DNA from 2 places in the Arthrobacter sp. YA7-1 genome. Region 1 is predicted to be linked to the other one. Evidence: predicted binding sites of a transcription regulator. Region 1 holds the regulator's gene; the other holds the start of a gene.
The links. The regulator LexA, encoded in region 1, represses DNA repair genes until DNA is damaged. The targets are predictions, from matches to a motif close to TCGAACANNTGTTCGA.
Positions count from the first base shown of each region.

Region 2: OIT41_RS20350 (DUF6504 family protein) is a predicted target of LexA. The motif match lies at 3,064-3,079, and genes of this name have one in related genera.

Region 1 covers NZ_CP110114.1:1,555,730-1,562,986, reverse strand. The annotation lists gene priA (bifunctional 1-(5-phosphoribosyl)-5-((5-phosphoribosylamino)methylideneamino)imidazole-4-carboxamide isomerase/phosphoribosylanthranilate isomerase PriA) at 1-83, opposite strand, end outside; gene OIT41_RS07325 (hypothetical protein) at 131-289, opposite strand; gene hisH (imidazole glycerol phosphate synthase subunit HisH) at 291-1,046, opposite strand; gene hisB (imidazoleglycerol-phosphate dehydratase HisB) at 1,043-1,669, opposite strand; gene OIT41_RS07310 (histidinol-phosphate transaminase) at 1,713-2,831, opposite strand; gene OIT41_RS07305 (LysM peptidoglycan-binding domain-containing protein) at 2,923-3,282, opposite strand; gene lexA (transcriptional repressor LexA) at 3,641-4,390, shown strand; gene OIT41_RS07295 (ATP-dependent DNA helicase) at 4,413-6,476, opposite strand; gene hflX (GTPase HflX) at 6,469-7,257, opposite strand, start outside.
Region 2 covers NZ_CP110115.1:114,779-122,035, forward strand. The annotation lists gene OIT41_RS20345 (DNA polymerase III subunit alpha) at 1-2,737, opposite strand, end outside; gene OIT41_RS20350 (DUF6504 family protein) at 2,744-3,031, opposite strand; gene OIT41_RS20355 (ParA family protein) at 5,668-6,327, shown strand; gene OIT41_RS20360 (hypothetical protein) at 6,333-6,875, shown strand; gene OIT41_RS20365 (MarR family transcriptional regulator) at 6,980-7,257, opposite strand, start outside.

The sequences.
Region 1 (7,257 bases):
TGAAGGAGACGGACGGCCTGGCCGTCCACGATGTCGACGGCGGGCAGGAGTTCCAGAACTGGCAGTTCGGAGGCGGTGGTCATTGAAGTCCTCGGTGTTTGTGGGGACGGGCGTCAGTTGCCCGGCCGGGTCATTTAGGGGCCAGGGTGAAGAGATAGGCAGCCAGCAGTGCAAGGCCGGCGAGTACGTAGAACGAAAAGGAAACCCAGGCGGGGCGTTTCTGCTGGTGGAAGGAGATACCGCCGCCGACCAGCAGCCCGGCCGTGCCCATGAGAATAACGGACCACATATCAGGCAGTTCCTTCGGCTTCGCTCGCGTGCGGTTGGGACTTAGCCTGTGGACGCAGGCCCTCAACCCAGTTGCGCAGGAGCCGGGCTCCGGCGTCGCCCGACTTCTCGGGGTGGAATTGCGTGGCGCACAACGGTCCGTTTTCCACGGCGGCGATGAAGGGGGCGCCGTGTTCGGACCAGGTTACCTTCGGCGGGGCCATGCGCGGCTGGACGACGTCGAATTCCCACTTCTGCACGCCGTACGAGTGCACGAAATAGAACCGTTCGTGCTCGACGCCGGCGAACAGCTTCGAGCCTTCCGGCACGTCCACCGTGTTCCAGCCCATGTGCGGGACAACGGGCGCCGGCAGGAGCTCCACCTTGCCCGGCCACTCGCCCATGCCTTCGGCTTCGGTTCCGTGCTCGACACCGGCTTCGAACAGCACCTGGAGCCCGACGCAGATACCGAGGACGGGCCTGCCCCCGGCAACACGCCGGCCGATCATACGGATGGCGTCGACTGCCTTGAGTTCGCGCATCACTGTTTCGAAGGCGCCGACGCCGGGGACCAGGAGCCCGTCAGCGTTCAGGACGTCTTCAGGCTTGGCGCTCAGTGTGACTGCCGCACCGGCACGCTCAAGGGCGCGGACTGCCGAGCGGACATTGCCCGAGCCGTAGTCAAGGACCGTTACGGTCGGCTTGCCCTCAGGCGAGACGATGCGGCTGGCGGCTTTCGGATCCACCACGGCGCCATCCTTGAGGATGTGCGTACTCACAGGGCACCCTTGGTGGACGGAATGCCTTCGACCCGGGGATCGGACTCGACGGCGGAACGGAGTGCACGGGCGAATGCCTTGAACTGGGCCTCGACGATGTGGTGCGGATCCCGGCCGGCCAGGACATTCATGTGGAGGCAGATGCCGGCGTGCAGGGTTATGGCCTCAAAGACGTGGCGGGTCAGCGAACCGGTGAAGTGTCCGCCGATCAGGTGGTATTCCTGGCCGGCGGGCTCACCGCCGTGGACCAGGTAAGGGCGTCCGGAGACGTCGACGACGGCGTGGGCCAGCGCTTCATCCAACGGAACCGTGGCCTCGCCGAAGCGACGGATACCGGCTTTGTTGCCCAACGCGGTGCGCAGGACCTCGCCGAAGGTGATCGCAACGTCCTCCACCGTGTGGTGGGCGTCGATGTGGGTGTCTCCCGTCGCCTTGACGGTCATGTCGATGAGCGAATGCTTGGAGAGCGCAGTCAGCATGTGGTCATAGAACGGCACTGAGGTACTGATGTCCGAGACTCCCGTGCCGTCGAGGTTGATTTCAACCAGGACGGAGGACTCACTGGTGGTGCGTTCCATGCGTGCAGTCCGGGCGGCCGCCGTGCTGGCGCCGTTTTCGCTCATTGATATGTCCTTAGGAGGAAGGTGTGGTGGGGCTTGTCCAAGTCTAGGCCGGTGAGGGAGCCTGGCCGTCCAGCAAGGCTTCGAGCGCCTCAAGGAAGGCCGTGGTCTCCGGCTCCGTGCCTGCCGTCACCCGGAGGTGGCCCGGTATGCCGACGTCGCGGATCAGGACTCCACGCTCCAGCAGGCCTTGCCACAGGGCATGGGGGTTTTCGATTCCGCCGAAGAAAACATAGTTCGAATCGGAGGCGGCCGGGGTGAAGCCCATCCGGGTCAACTCGCTGACAATGCGATCGCGCTGGATCTTGATGTCTTCGACGTCGGCCATGAGGGCTTCGCGGTGCCGGAGTGCGGCCAGCGCAGTCGCCTGGGTGATGGCGGAGAGGTGATACGGAAGGCGGACCAGCCGGATCGCGTCGGCGACCTCGGGGGCAGCGGCCATATAGCCGATGCGTGCACCGGCGAGGGCGAAGGCCTTGCTCATGGTCCTGGAGACGATCAGGCGCTCCCGGCCAGGGAGGAGCGTCAGCGCGCTTGGCGTATTATCGTGGGCGAACTCGTGGTAGGCCTCGTCCACGATCACGACTGTCTGGCTTGCTTCGCCTGCCTCGTACACGGCTTCGACAACATCCAGGCCAAGTCCGGTGCCGGTGGGGTTGTTCGGCGAGCAAAGGAACACGACGTTCGGTTTGAGTTCGCGCACCTGCGCGGCGGCCGAGGCTGCATCGAGTCCGTAGTCATCGCCGCGAACACCCGCAATGTATGCGGTGTCGGTGCCGCTGGCCAGCAGGGGGTACATGGAGTACGTGGGAGGGAACCCGAGCGCGGACCGTCCGGGGCCACCGAAAACCTGGAGGATCTGCTGCAGCACTTCATTGGAGCCGTTGGCCGCCCAGATATTCCCGGCAGCGAGGTCGTGGCCAAGGTATTCCGCCAAGGCCTCGCGCAGTTCAGTGAACTCACGGTCCGGATAGCGGTTCAGTCCGGTCGCGGCTGCCGCCACCGCTTCGGTGATGGCCGCCTGGACATCGGCCGGAACGCCATGCGTATTCTCGTTGACGTTGAGCAAAATCGGGACATCAAGCTGCGGCGCGCCATACGGGCTCAGGCCGCGGAGGTTGGTCCGGAGGGGAAGTCGGTCAAGTCGCTCAAGCTGCTCACTCACCATGACAGTTTAAGGTGCCACGGCGGATGCCCTGAAACTGTGACGGCCCTGCGCCCGTTCAGGCGCGCTGCCACCCTGGACGAAAGTGCCCTCAGGTGGCAGGAATGAACAGTTGCTGGCCCGGTACGATGCGTCCGTCCTGCAGGTTGTTCAGCTGGATAATCTCGGCTACGACATCGCGAGGATCCCGGGAAGGCGCCGCCTTCCCTGCAATCCCCCACAACGATTCGCCCATTTGAACCGTGACACTCGTGCTGGACGTGGGCTGTAGCTCGGCGACGGAGTCAGCAGCCTTGGCCGGTGAATTCAGGAATCCCGCCAGACTGAGCAGCGCTGCAACCACGAGCATTGCCGGGAGGCCGAAGAAGACCATACGGCCCCGGCGTGTCAGGTGAAGCCTGCCCGGCGCCGCACTGCGGCCTGGGGTGTGGGTGATGGTGATTGCGGACATGAGCTGAGCCCTTCTGAACAATGCCGCATTCCGGAATCTCTGGGTGCGGCTGCCAATTCTTGCCTTCAGTCAGTGCTTGCGAGGCGATTGTTCGTCCATGTCTTCGAACGAACACCCGGATCCCGCAGCACTTTTATAGAACACATATTCGAACCTTGCTATGACATTTTTAGCACTTATCAACGAACGATGTCGAGACTCGCTAGAACAAATGTTTGATAAACGCCTGTGCCTGCCCTACGTTTGAGTGAAGGAACGAGCACTGAATCAGTGCAACAGGAGGGTCTGACATTTCAGGCCGACAGTCCCGGGAAGCGCCTCAGCGGCGGACGGGCGGAACGGAAGGGCGTTGGCGAACATGGCAGCGAAAGCCACTGGCAGCGGGTCGGCCTCATCGCGGAGCCAGCAGCCACAGAAGGCCCCCAAGAGCCTGACCGTCCGCCAGAAGAAAATCCTGGAGACCATCCAGCGTTCAGTGAACGATCATGGCTATCCGCCGTCGATGCGCGAAATCGGGGACACGGTTGGCTTGGCCAGCCTGTCCAGTGTCACGCACCAGTTGTCACAGCTTGAGAAGCTCGGCTATCTCCGCCGCGATCCCAAGCGTCCGCGGGCGATGGAAGTCCTCATGCCATTGACCTTGGACGGCGGCTCGGTCATTCCCGGCGTCGAGGCTCCGGCGAAACTCCGGAGCGCGGGCGGCCTGGCCGTCACAGAGCTCGCGAGTGCCAGCGACACGGCCATGGTTCCCCTCGTGGGGCGCATTGCTGCCGGTGGACCCATCCTGGCCGACCAGACCGTTGAAGATGTCCTCCCGCTGCCCCGCCAGCTGGTTGGCCATGGCGAGCTCTTCATGCTGAAGGTCGCCGGTGATTCCATGATCGACGCCGCTATCTGCGATGGCGACTGGGTGGTGGTACGGCGGCAGAACGACGCACTCAACGGCGACATCGTGGCCGCGCTCCTGGACGACGAAGCCACCGTCAAGACCTTCCGTCAGCGCGACGGCCACACATGGCTGCTCCCCCAGAACACGCAGTACGAGCCTATCCTGGGTGACCATGCCACCATCATGGGCAAGGTCGTCTCGGTCCTGCGCTCACTCTAGGACGCGCCCGGACGCGCCCGCTTTAAGCCTTGGCCGACTCGGCGTAAAGCCGCTCGAGCGCACCGCGCACCACTGAACGGTCCGTCGTGGGCCAGAAGGGCGGCAAAGCTGCCCGGAGGAAGTTGCCGTAGCGTTCCGTCGAAAGCCGTGAATCCAGTACTGCCACCACGCCCTTGTCCCCCGTTGAGCGGATGAGGCGGCCTGCTCCCTGGGCCAGCCGGATGGCCGCGTGCGTCGCGGACACTGCCATGAAACCGTTGCCCCCGGCCTGCGCGACCGCGCGGGATCGTGCCGTCATCAAGGGATCGTCCGGACGAGGGAACGGGATCCGGTCGATGACGACCAGCCGGCAGGAACCGCCAGGAACGTCGACGCCCTGCCAGAGGGACATGGTGCCGAACAGGCACGTGTCCTCTTCCTCGGCAAACTGCCTGACCAACGCGGCCATGGTCGATTCGCCTTGGCACAGGATGTCCACGTCCAGGCGCGACCGCATCGCGTCCGCGGCGTCCTCCGCCGCACGGCGGGACGAAAAGAGGCACAAGGCTCCGCCGTGGGAGGCTTTGATGAGCTCTTCAAGTTCGTCGAGCGCCTCGGGCGAAGTGCCGCGCCCAGGCTTGGGCAGGTGCTTGGCGACGTACAGCATGCCTTGCTTCGGATAGTCGAACGGCGAGCCGACATCCACGCCGGTCCAGCTCGGGGCGCCTTGGCCAGTCAGGCCAAGCCCGCCGGCGGTGGCCTCGAAGGCAGAGCCAATGGCCAAGGTGGCAGAGGTCAAGACCACGGTGTGGCCTGCGAAGAGACCTTCCCGGAGGCGTCCGGCAACGCTGAGCGGTGCGATGTTGATGAGCGCCGGCGAATCCTCGTCGGGTGCCGTGTAGCCCTGCTGCGGATCGAAGGTGCTGTTCCGGGACAACCACACGACTTCCCGGTTTTCCCGGGCGGAGAGCAGCCGTTCGCACAACTCAAGGATCAGCATGAGCCGTGAGCGCGCGAGCTGGCGTCCGCCGTCGACCGCGTTGGACGAATCCCCCTTCGAATCGGAAAGCGCCGCACGGCACGCTTCCCGGAGCTGGTCCACGCAATCCAGCTGTTCATCATTGAGTCCGTTGGGCAGGAGGCCGGACGGCGCACCGATGATCGCGAGTTCCAGGCGGTCGGCTGCGGCGTTCAGCGCGTCCACGGTGATGGCTGTATGTTTGCGGGCGCTCGAGGCCGCGGCATGGATCATCGCCACCGACAGCTGTCCGGACACGGCTCCCGTCACCCGGTCCTGGAGCTCGTGGGCCTCGTCAACCACTACGACGTCGTACTCGGGCAGCACGGCCAGGCCTTCGAAGGCGCTGACGGCGAGCATCGCATGGTTGGTGACCACGACGTCGGACTCCGCGGCACGGTGGCGGGACAGCTCGCTGAAGCACTCCTCCGCCATCGGACACTTCTGCGCGCCGAGGCATTCCATCGACGTGACCGATACTTGGCGCCAGGCCCGGTCTGTCACACCCGGCATGAGTTCGTCGCGGTCCCCTGTGGTGGTCTTCCCGGCCCACTCGCGCAGCCGCAGGACTTCCTTGCCGAGCTGCGAGGCCGGGCCGCCGATCGCTGCGGCGAGATGCGGGACGCTGGTGTCCTCACCGAGGGAGAACAACTGCCCCTCGGCGGGCTCCTCGCTCGGGAAACCGCCCTCCAGCTTGTGCCGGCACACATAGTTGGCCCGGCCCTTGACCAGGGCGATGCTGACCGGACGTTCCAGCTCCGGATTGATGGTTTCCAGGAGGCGGGGCAGGTCCCGGCCCACGATCTGCGTCTGCAGGGCAAGGGTAGCCGTGGACACCAGCGTGGGCTTGTTGCTTTCCATCGCGTGCGCAATGAGCGGAATCAGGTACGCGAGGGACTTGCCCGTGCCCGTGCCCGCCTGGACCAGGAGATGTTCGCCGGTCTCGATCGCCCGCGCCACCTGCCTGGCCATCTGGTGCTGGCCCGTGCGGTTTTGCCCGCCCATGCCGGCCACGGCTTTGTCCAGGAGTTCGAGGGCGATCCGCTCCCCCACGGTTTCGCCGCGCTCCCCCGCCTCTGGATCAACCATTGCGGACGAACGACTCCAACTCGGCGGCGAGGTTCTCATGGACCATGGCCACCACGCGGGTGCCTTCCTCCTCATGCTCGAGGCTGAGGATTTCGGCGTCGGTGTTGTGCAGCTTGTTGATGAGCTCGCCGCGGTTGTACGGAATCAGGACCTCAAGGCGCACTCCGGGGCGCGGAATGGCCTCGCTGATGGCTCCAAGGAGCTCCGCAATGCCCTGCCCTGTGCGCGTGGACACGACGACGTGGCGTGGCTCTTTCTGCTTGAGCCGCTCAATGACGAACGGATCCGCGGCGTCCGCCTTGTTCAGGACAATGATTTCCGGGATCTTCCGGGCATCCACTTCGCTGAACACCGTGCGGACGGCGGCGATCTGGCCTTCCGGATCGGGATGCGAAACGTCCACCACGTGGAGGATCAGATCGGCGTCGGCCACCTCTTCCAGCGTGGAACGGAAAGCCTCCACGAGCTGGGTGGGCAACGAACGCACAAAGCCGACGGTGTCCGAGAGCGTGTAGCCGATCCCGTCAGGTGTCTGGGCTTTGCGGACCGTGGGATCCAAGGTGGCGAACAACGCGTTCTCCACGAGGACACCGGCGTCCGTCAGGCGATTGAGCAGCGACGACTTTCCGGCGTTCGTGTAACCGGCGATGGCGACCGAAGGAACGGCGTTACGACGGCGGTTAGCCCGCTTGGTCTCGCGCGAGGGCTTCATCGCCGCGATTTCACGGCGAAGCTTGGCCATGCGTGTGCGGATTCGACGGCGGTCCAGCTCAATCTTGGT
Region 2 (7,257 bases), on a different replicon from region 1:
GCCGTTTCGCGGTGCGGGTGGCCTGATTCCGGGCGGCCATCGCCGGGCGCGTCCGTCTGCTCTGCCCCGTGTACAGAGAATCCAGGGCCCCGACCAGGGCCAGGCTCTGCACGGTGGAGGCGCGCAGCCGGGCGCGTTCCCTCAGATCCGCCATGGAGTCGAAGGGCCGCTCGGCGAGGATCCGGTGGATTTCCCTGGCCTGGATGCCTTTCACGTCCGCCAGGGACATCCGGATCCCCAGACGCCCGTCAGTGGTCGGCTCGGTGACGTATTCGTCGGTGGAGCGGTTGACGTCCAGTGGCAGGATGGGGATCCCGAGGCGGCGGGCTTCGGCGACGAGCAGGCGTTTGGGGTACATGCCGGGGTCATGCGTCCAGAGCCCGGCCATGAACTGCACCGGGTAGTGGGTTTTCAGCCAGGCCGACTGGAAGGTGGGTTTGGCGAAGGCGGCCCCGTGGGCGCGGCAGAACCCGAAGGACCCGAAGCCTTTCACGACGCCCCAGACCTTCCCGACCGTCTCGGGTGCGTAGCCGCGCTCGGCGGCTTTGTCGTGGAAGAACTTCTCGACTCCCGGGAGGCGGTCCTCGTCGGACAGGAAGCGCCTCAGTACGTCGGCGTAGGCTAGCCCGCAGCCGGTGAAGGTGTCGATGATCCGCATGAGTTGTTCGTGGAAGACCACGATCCCGTAGGTGTTGCGCAGGAAGGGTTCCAGGTCCGGGTGGAGCTGCTCGACGGTTTCCCAGCCGCCGCGCCGGTTCAGGAACGGTTTGACCATCTCGGCCTGCATGGGACCGGGTCGGAAGAGGCTGATGTCGGTGATCAGGTCATCGAACACGGCAGGCTGAAGTTTGCCGACGAGTTCGCGCTGGCCCGGGGACTCGATCTGGAAACACCCCAGCGTGTGGGTGGAGCGGATGAGCTCGAAGGTCGGCTCATCATCCAGGGGCACGGCTTCGAGGTCGATTTCCTGCCCAGTGGTGCGTCGGATTTCGGCGACGGCGTAGGCCATGGCCGATTGCATCCTGACGCCGAGGACGTCGAGTTTGATCATGCCCATCGGGTCCATGTCGTGCTTGTCGTACTGGGACATCGGCAGGCCCATCCCGGAGGGTTGCACAGGGGTCCGGTCCAGGAGGGAGGTGTCGGAGAGGATGACCCCGCAGGGGTGCATGGAGATATGCCGGGGCAGCCGGTCCAGGCGTTCGGTGATGTCCACCAGCAGATCCAGCTGCCTGCTGCCCTCCAGCCGCTCGGCCAGGTCCCGCAGTTCGGGTTTCTCGGCCATGGCTTCCCGGAAGTGGGAGGCGGAGAAGCGCCAGAGGTTCTTGGCGATCCCATCGATGTCGTCGGGGTCCATGCCCAGGACCATGCCGGCGTCCCGGGCCGCGCCACGGGCCCGGTAACCGGACTGCATCGACATGAGCGTGACCCGTTCCGGGCCGAACCGCCGGAAAATCTCGTGATAGATGTCGTGCCGGCGGGCGGACTCGACATCGATATCCACGTCCGGCAGGGTCCGGCGCCGGGTGCTCAGGAACCGTTCGAAGAGCAGGTCGTGGCGGATCGGATCCACGAACGAGATACCGAGCGCGTAGTTGACCAGGGACCCGGCACCGGATCCGCGGGCTGCGGAGCGGATGCCCATGTCCCGGATGAGCCGGGCGACCTCGGCCACGGTCAGGAAGTAGGACGCGAACCCGAGATCGGCGATGGTGTCCATCTCCAACCGCAGCCGAGACTCCACGACCTCCAAAGCAGCGCGATCAGCACCAGTGTAAAGAGCGTTGGCCCCGGCCCGGGCACGTTCCCACAGCACCGTGAGAGGGTCGCCGGTGATGCCGATGATGGAGGCTTCGGGCATGACCGGCACACCCCAGCCGGCATCACCGACCGGGTCGATCCGGCACCGGTCCGCCAACGCCTGTGTCTCGGACAGCAGTGCTTTGGCGGCTGCGGCGCCGGCCTGGCCGACCGCGGCGATCTCCGCGGCGAGGGCGTGCATCATCGGTCCGGGTTTGAGCCAGGCCTGGGCCGTGGGTTGGACCCCGGTCTCATCCAGGCGCCGCAGCGCCCGGGCGGCATCCAGGATGTCGGCTGTGATCGCCCCGTCGGGCAGCACGTAGCGCACGGCATTGCTCAGCACTGCCTTGACCTGGGTTCTGCCGGCGAGGCGGAGCATTCTCGTGGCGTGGGTGTGGCTGAACGGCAGCCCGGGCGCGGACAGGTGGGAGACGACCTCGATCCGCAGCGCGTCCCTGGGCAAGACAGCGAGCCACTGGTCCAGCAGGGCCATTCCATCGCCGCGGGTCCCGACCTTCAGTCCGACGTCGGAGAGCGGCCCGAGCAACACGGTCCCTACAGGCCCTGCACCGGCGAGAAGATGGGCCGCGATCTCCTCCGAGGTCACCGCGACACTCTTGCGGGCGTGGGCGGCCGAGACCAGCCGGCACAAGGCCGCGTACCCGGCGCCCCGGTTGTGTCCGTGGGCCAGGACCACGACCCTCCCGCCCACGGACCCATCGTCGTCGAGGACGGCGAGCTCGACGCCCAGGATCGGATCGATCCCGGCCGCAATGCACGCACCGATGTGCTTGGGGATCCCGTAGAGCCCGTCACGGTCCGTCACGGCCAGGGCATCCGCTCCCCCGGCCTTCGCCGCGGCCGCCAGGGTATCCGGCCAGTCCACCCCGTAATGGGCGGAAAACGCCGACGCGGCGTGCAAGTGGGTAAACATCAGGGACTTCTAGCCGAGGATCCGCGCGAGCACCCAATCAGCGTCGTCTCGGGTGAGCTCGAAGACCCGCTCGGCAGAACGGCCGCGACCGGAGGCCGTGATCCTCCAGGTCTCCGTCTCGAGCACCTGCGGGCCGATCCCCTTCTGGATGCGGGACTGCTCGACCCACCACGGACGCCTGGTGTAGAACCGCAGAGGCATCTCGGTGCTCCGGTACTGCCGGTCCCGCCACTCAAAACCCAGGGGCAATCCGTCCGGAGTCGTCCGCACTACCACACGCTCATCAACATCCAGCACTAGAACACACCTTCTAATAGAAAAACTGTTAATAGAATATGCGTTCGACACTACGTGTCGCCACCGACAGTTTGAGGCGAGGCCGCGAACCTGCGCCTCAGTTCCAGTATCAGCCCCTCAGTGGCAAGCCGTCCTAGGGCAGCACTCTCACTCTGCCGTTCCGGGTTGAGGCGTCTCAGAGGAGACCGTGAAGAGGCCTTCCCCTGATCACCGGCTACGTGCCGGGGGCTTGACGAGCTCCCGGCGTGACAGGATCTGACCGCCCATCAGGCAAGCTAAGAGATAACCCTCCTGTTCCGGGATGCCGTGACTCCGGAAGTCATGAATTCACGGAGTCAGTCGGTACGCGCCCACGAACAACCCCGGCAACACGTTTCGGAAGTCCGGATCTCCGGAACTTACAGACTCCGTTACTTACAAACCACCGGACCGCGTCAGTCCGGAAGCCAGAGGAAACCAGGAAAGCCTGGAAAGTCTGGAAGCCGGATGGTGACCATCCACGAACAGCCCCAGGCAACACGTTTCGGAAGTCAGGACCTCCGAACGTAACAGACTCCGTGAGATTGTAAGTCTGTGCCCGACGGGCCACTCTTCGCTGTAGCTCCGATCCGCAGACTCCGGACCCCGATCTATCCGAACTCTGTCACCTACAGACCACCAGACTCAGTGACTCCGTGACTCAGTGACTCCGTGACTCCGGAAGTCATGAATTCACGGAGTCAGTCGGTACGCGCCCACGAACAACCCCGGCAACACGTTTCGGAAGTCCGGATCTCCGGAACTTACAGACTCCGTTACTTACAAACCACCGGACCCCGTCAGTCCGGAAGCCAGAGGAAACCAGGAAAGCCTGGAAAGTCTGGAAGCCGGATGGTGACCATCCACGAACAGCCCCAGGCAACACGTTTCGGAAGTCAGGACCTCCGAACGTAACAGACTCCGTGAGATTGTAAGTCTGTGCCCGACGGGCCACTCTTCGCTGTAGCTCCGATCCGCAGACTCCGGACCCCGATCTATCCGAACTCTGTCACCTACAGACCACCAGACTCAGTGACTCCGTGACTCAGTGACTCCGTGACTCCGGAAGTCATGAATTCACGGAGTCAGTCGGTACGCGCCCACGAACAACCCCGGCAACACGTTTCGGAAGTCCGGATCTCCGGAACTTACAGACTCCGTTACTTACAAACCACCGGACCCCGTCAGTCCGGAAGCCAGAGGAAACCAGGAAAGCCTGGAAAGTCTGGAAGCCGGATGGTGACCATCCACGAACAGCCCCAGGCAACACGTTTCGGAAGTCAGGACCTCCGAACGTAACAGACTCCGTGAGATTGTAAGTCTGTGCCCGACGGGCCACTCTTCGCTGTAGCTCCGATCCGCAGACTCCGGACCCCGATCTATCCGAACTCTGTCACCTACAGACCACCAGACTCAGTGACTCCGTGACTCAGTGACTCCGTGACTCCGGAAGTCATGAATTCACGGAGTCAGTCGGTACGCGCCCACGAACAACCCCGGCAACACGTTTCGGAAGTCCGGATCTCCGGAACTTACAGACTCCGTTACTTACAAACCACCGGACCCCGTCAGTCCGGAAGCCAGAGGAAACCAGGAAAGCCTGGAAAGTCTGGAAGCCGGATGGTGACCATCCACGAACAGCCCCAGGCAACACGTTTCGGAAGTCAGGACCTCCGAACGTAACAGACTCCGTGAGATTGTAAGTCTGTGCCCGACGGGCCACTCTTCGCTGTAGCTCCGATCCGCAGACTCCGGACCCCGATCTATCCGAACTCTGTCACCTACAGACCACCAGACTCAGTGACTCCGTGACTCCGGAAGTCATGAATTCACGGAGTCAGTCGGTACGCGCCCACGAACAACCCCGGCAACACGTTTCGGAAGTCCGGATCTCCGGAACTTACAGACTCCGTTACTTACAAACCACCGGACCCCGTCAGTCCGGAAGCCAGAGGAAACCAGGAAAGCCTGGAAAGTCTGGAAGCCGGATGGTGACCATCCACGAACAGCCCCAGGCAACACGTTTCGGAAGTCAGGACCTCCGAACGTAACAGACTCCGTGAGATTGTAAGTCTGTGCCCGACGGGCCACTCTTCGCTGTAGCTCCGATCCGCAGACTCCGGACCCCGATCTATCCGAACTCTGTCACCTACAGACCACCAGACCCCGCTAGTCCGAAAGCCAGGGGGTCCGGGACGAACCACACTCCGGCGGCTCTAGGTCGCAGACCTCTGAAGTCAAGACCTCTAGTACTTACGGACCCTGCGAGTCTGTAAGTGCTCCCTCATAAGACCGAAATCGAAAGTTATGGCCCGATCCGCCAGGAGCGGCGCCCGATTGCCTGAATCGTGGGGGAATCGAACTAGACTCACCGTCCTTACTAACAGACTTACAGAGCTACGAAGTCACGAAGTCGCTGACTCTGTGCATCTACGGCGATTCTTCCGCCTGAGGGGGAGTGCGGCTGGTAATTTGGCCATAGCGCTTGCCGGCGACTGGATACGGATGTTCTCCGCATTGGATCGAGCTGACCCCTTTTCTCGGGTCGAGCAGCTTTGGTCAGGTAGTAACCCGCCACCGGTCCGAGTGCCATGGAAACCAAAATTAAGGAAGCACTCATGAGGGTCGTAGCTGTCGTCAACCAAAAAGGGGGCGCCGGGAAAACCACCACTGTGATGAATCTTGCCGCCGTTGCCGCGCAAAGCTCGAAAGTGCTTGTGGTCGACGCCGACCCGCAAGCATCAGTAACGATGTGGGCAACCAATGCAGAGGAACTCCCCGAAAAGGAGCAGCTCCAGTTCGACGTGGCGACTGAGACCGACCCGGAAGCTCTCACGCAAATGCGTGATCTCGACTACGACACGGTCTTCGTGGACACCCCAGGCAACCTAGAAAATATACAGGTACTCAAAGCCATCGTTAGCCAGTCAGATTTCATTGTGATGCCCACAGAAGCGACCCCATTGGCCCTGCTTCCTCTCGTCTACACGTTCGAAAAGATAGTTCAGCCCTTCGGTCTGGACTACAGAGTCGTGATCACCAAGGCAGATTCGCGTTCCCCACAAGATGCACTGGACGCACAGGAGATGCTGCGAGAACAGGGAATCCTTGTATGCAACTCGTTTGTGCGTGCCTACAAGGCACACGAACGAGCCCCCATGTACGGGACAGTGGTCACTTCATACGAGAAGACCCGCAACTCCGAGAAAGCAACTATGGATTACAAAGACGTCGCCCTGGAACTGTTTAGTCTCTGGGCCCAGACCAGGAAGGGCTGAACTTCATGGCGCTCAAAGGTGGATTCAAGAACTTCGCCAACCAAACCCGTGAGATCAAGGATGCACCTCCCATTGATCTAGGTAGCGATGCACCTGTCCTGCATATTGTCCATGAGGCCGCTACTCTACATGATGGCTCGAAAACACCCTCAACGACTCAAGTTGCCACTTCTCCAACGGCTCCTGAGCTCGCATCAGTCGAGGCAACTGGGGGAGAGGAGTCCGAGGCTGCGCCCGAAATCGAGAGCGCTCCTGCGAAACCCGCTTCGACCCCAGGCGTAGACGAGGTTAAGAAACCCGTTGTTTCGAGCCATACCCATTACACGGATCTAGTCCGCAAGGAATTGCGGCTGCATGCGGGCCAAGCTGACGAACTGACACTGCTTGCTTCTAAAGTTCAACGCGCCCGTAGGGAAAAGGGGGAGCGGATCACCGATAACACGCTAATTCGTGTTGCTGTCGATCTCTTGCTGGAGCGACAGAATGAACTCGTAGGTTCCACCGAGGATGAGCTTCGACTTGCCTTGGGCCTAACACCACGCGCCTAAATAAAATAGTTCTTTTCCGTGGACAGACCATTCCAGTTCGGATCGGTAGTGCCTACTCTGTGAGTCTGTAATTGCCGGACTCACAGAGTACCGAACTACTGCGATCATCCTGTCCGTGAGAACGCCATGTCCGTCAGTGCCCACTCTTCCGGCGGACCTTCAAATGCCTCCCACGGATAGTCCTCACCGGGGGAGAGGAGCTCCGCGACGGTGTTGACGTTCTTGGACAGCCATTCTTTCCAAAGGATTCGTTCGATCCGGTAGCGCTGCAGCTGCGCCGCGACGGCTTCCATAACCCCGAAGTGCTCGGCGAGGACTTTAAGTGAAGTCGATGCCACCACCGACCAGGCCCGTGCCTTATTCCGGGAAATCATGTTCCAAG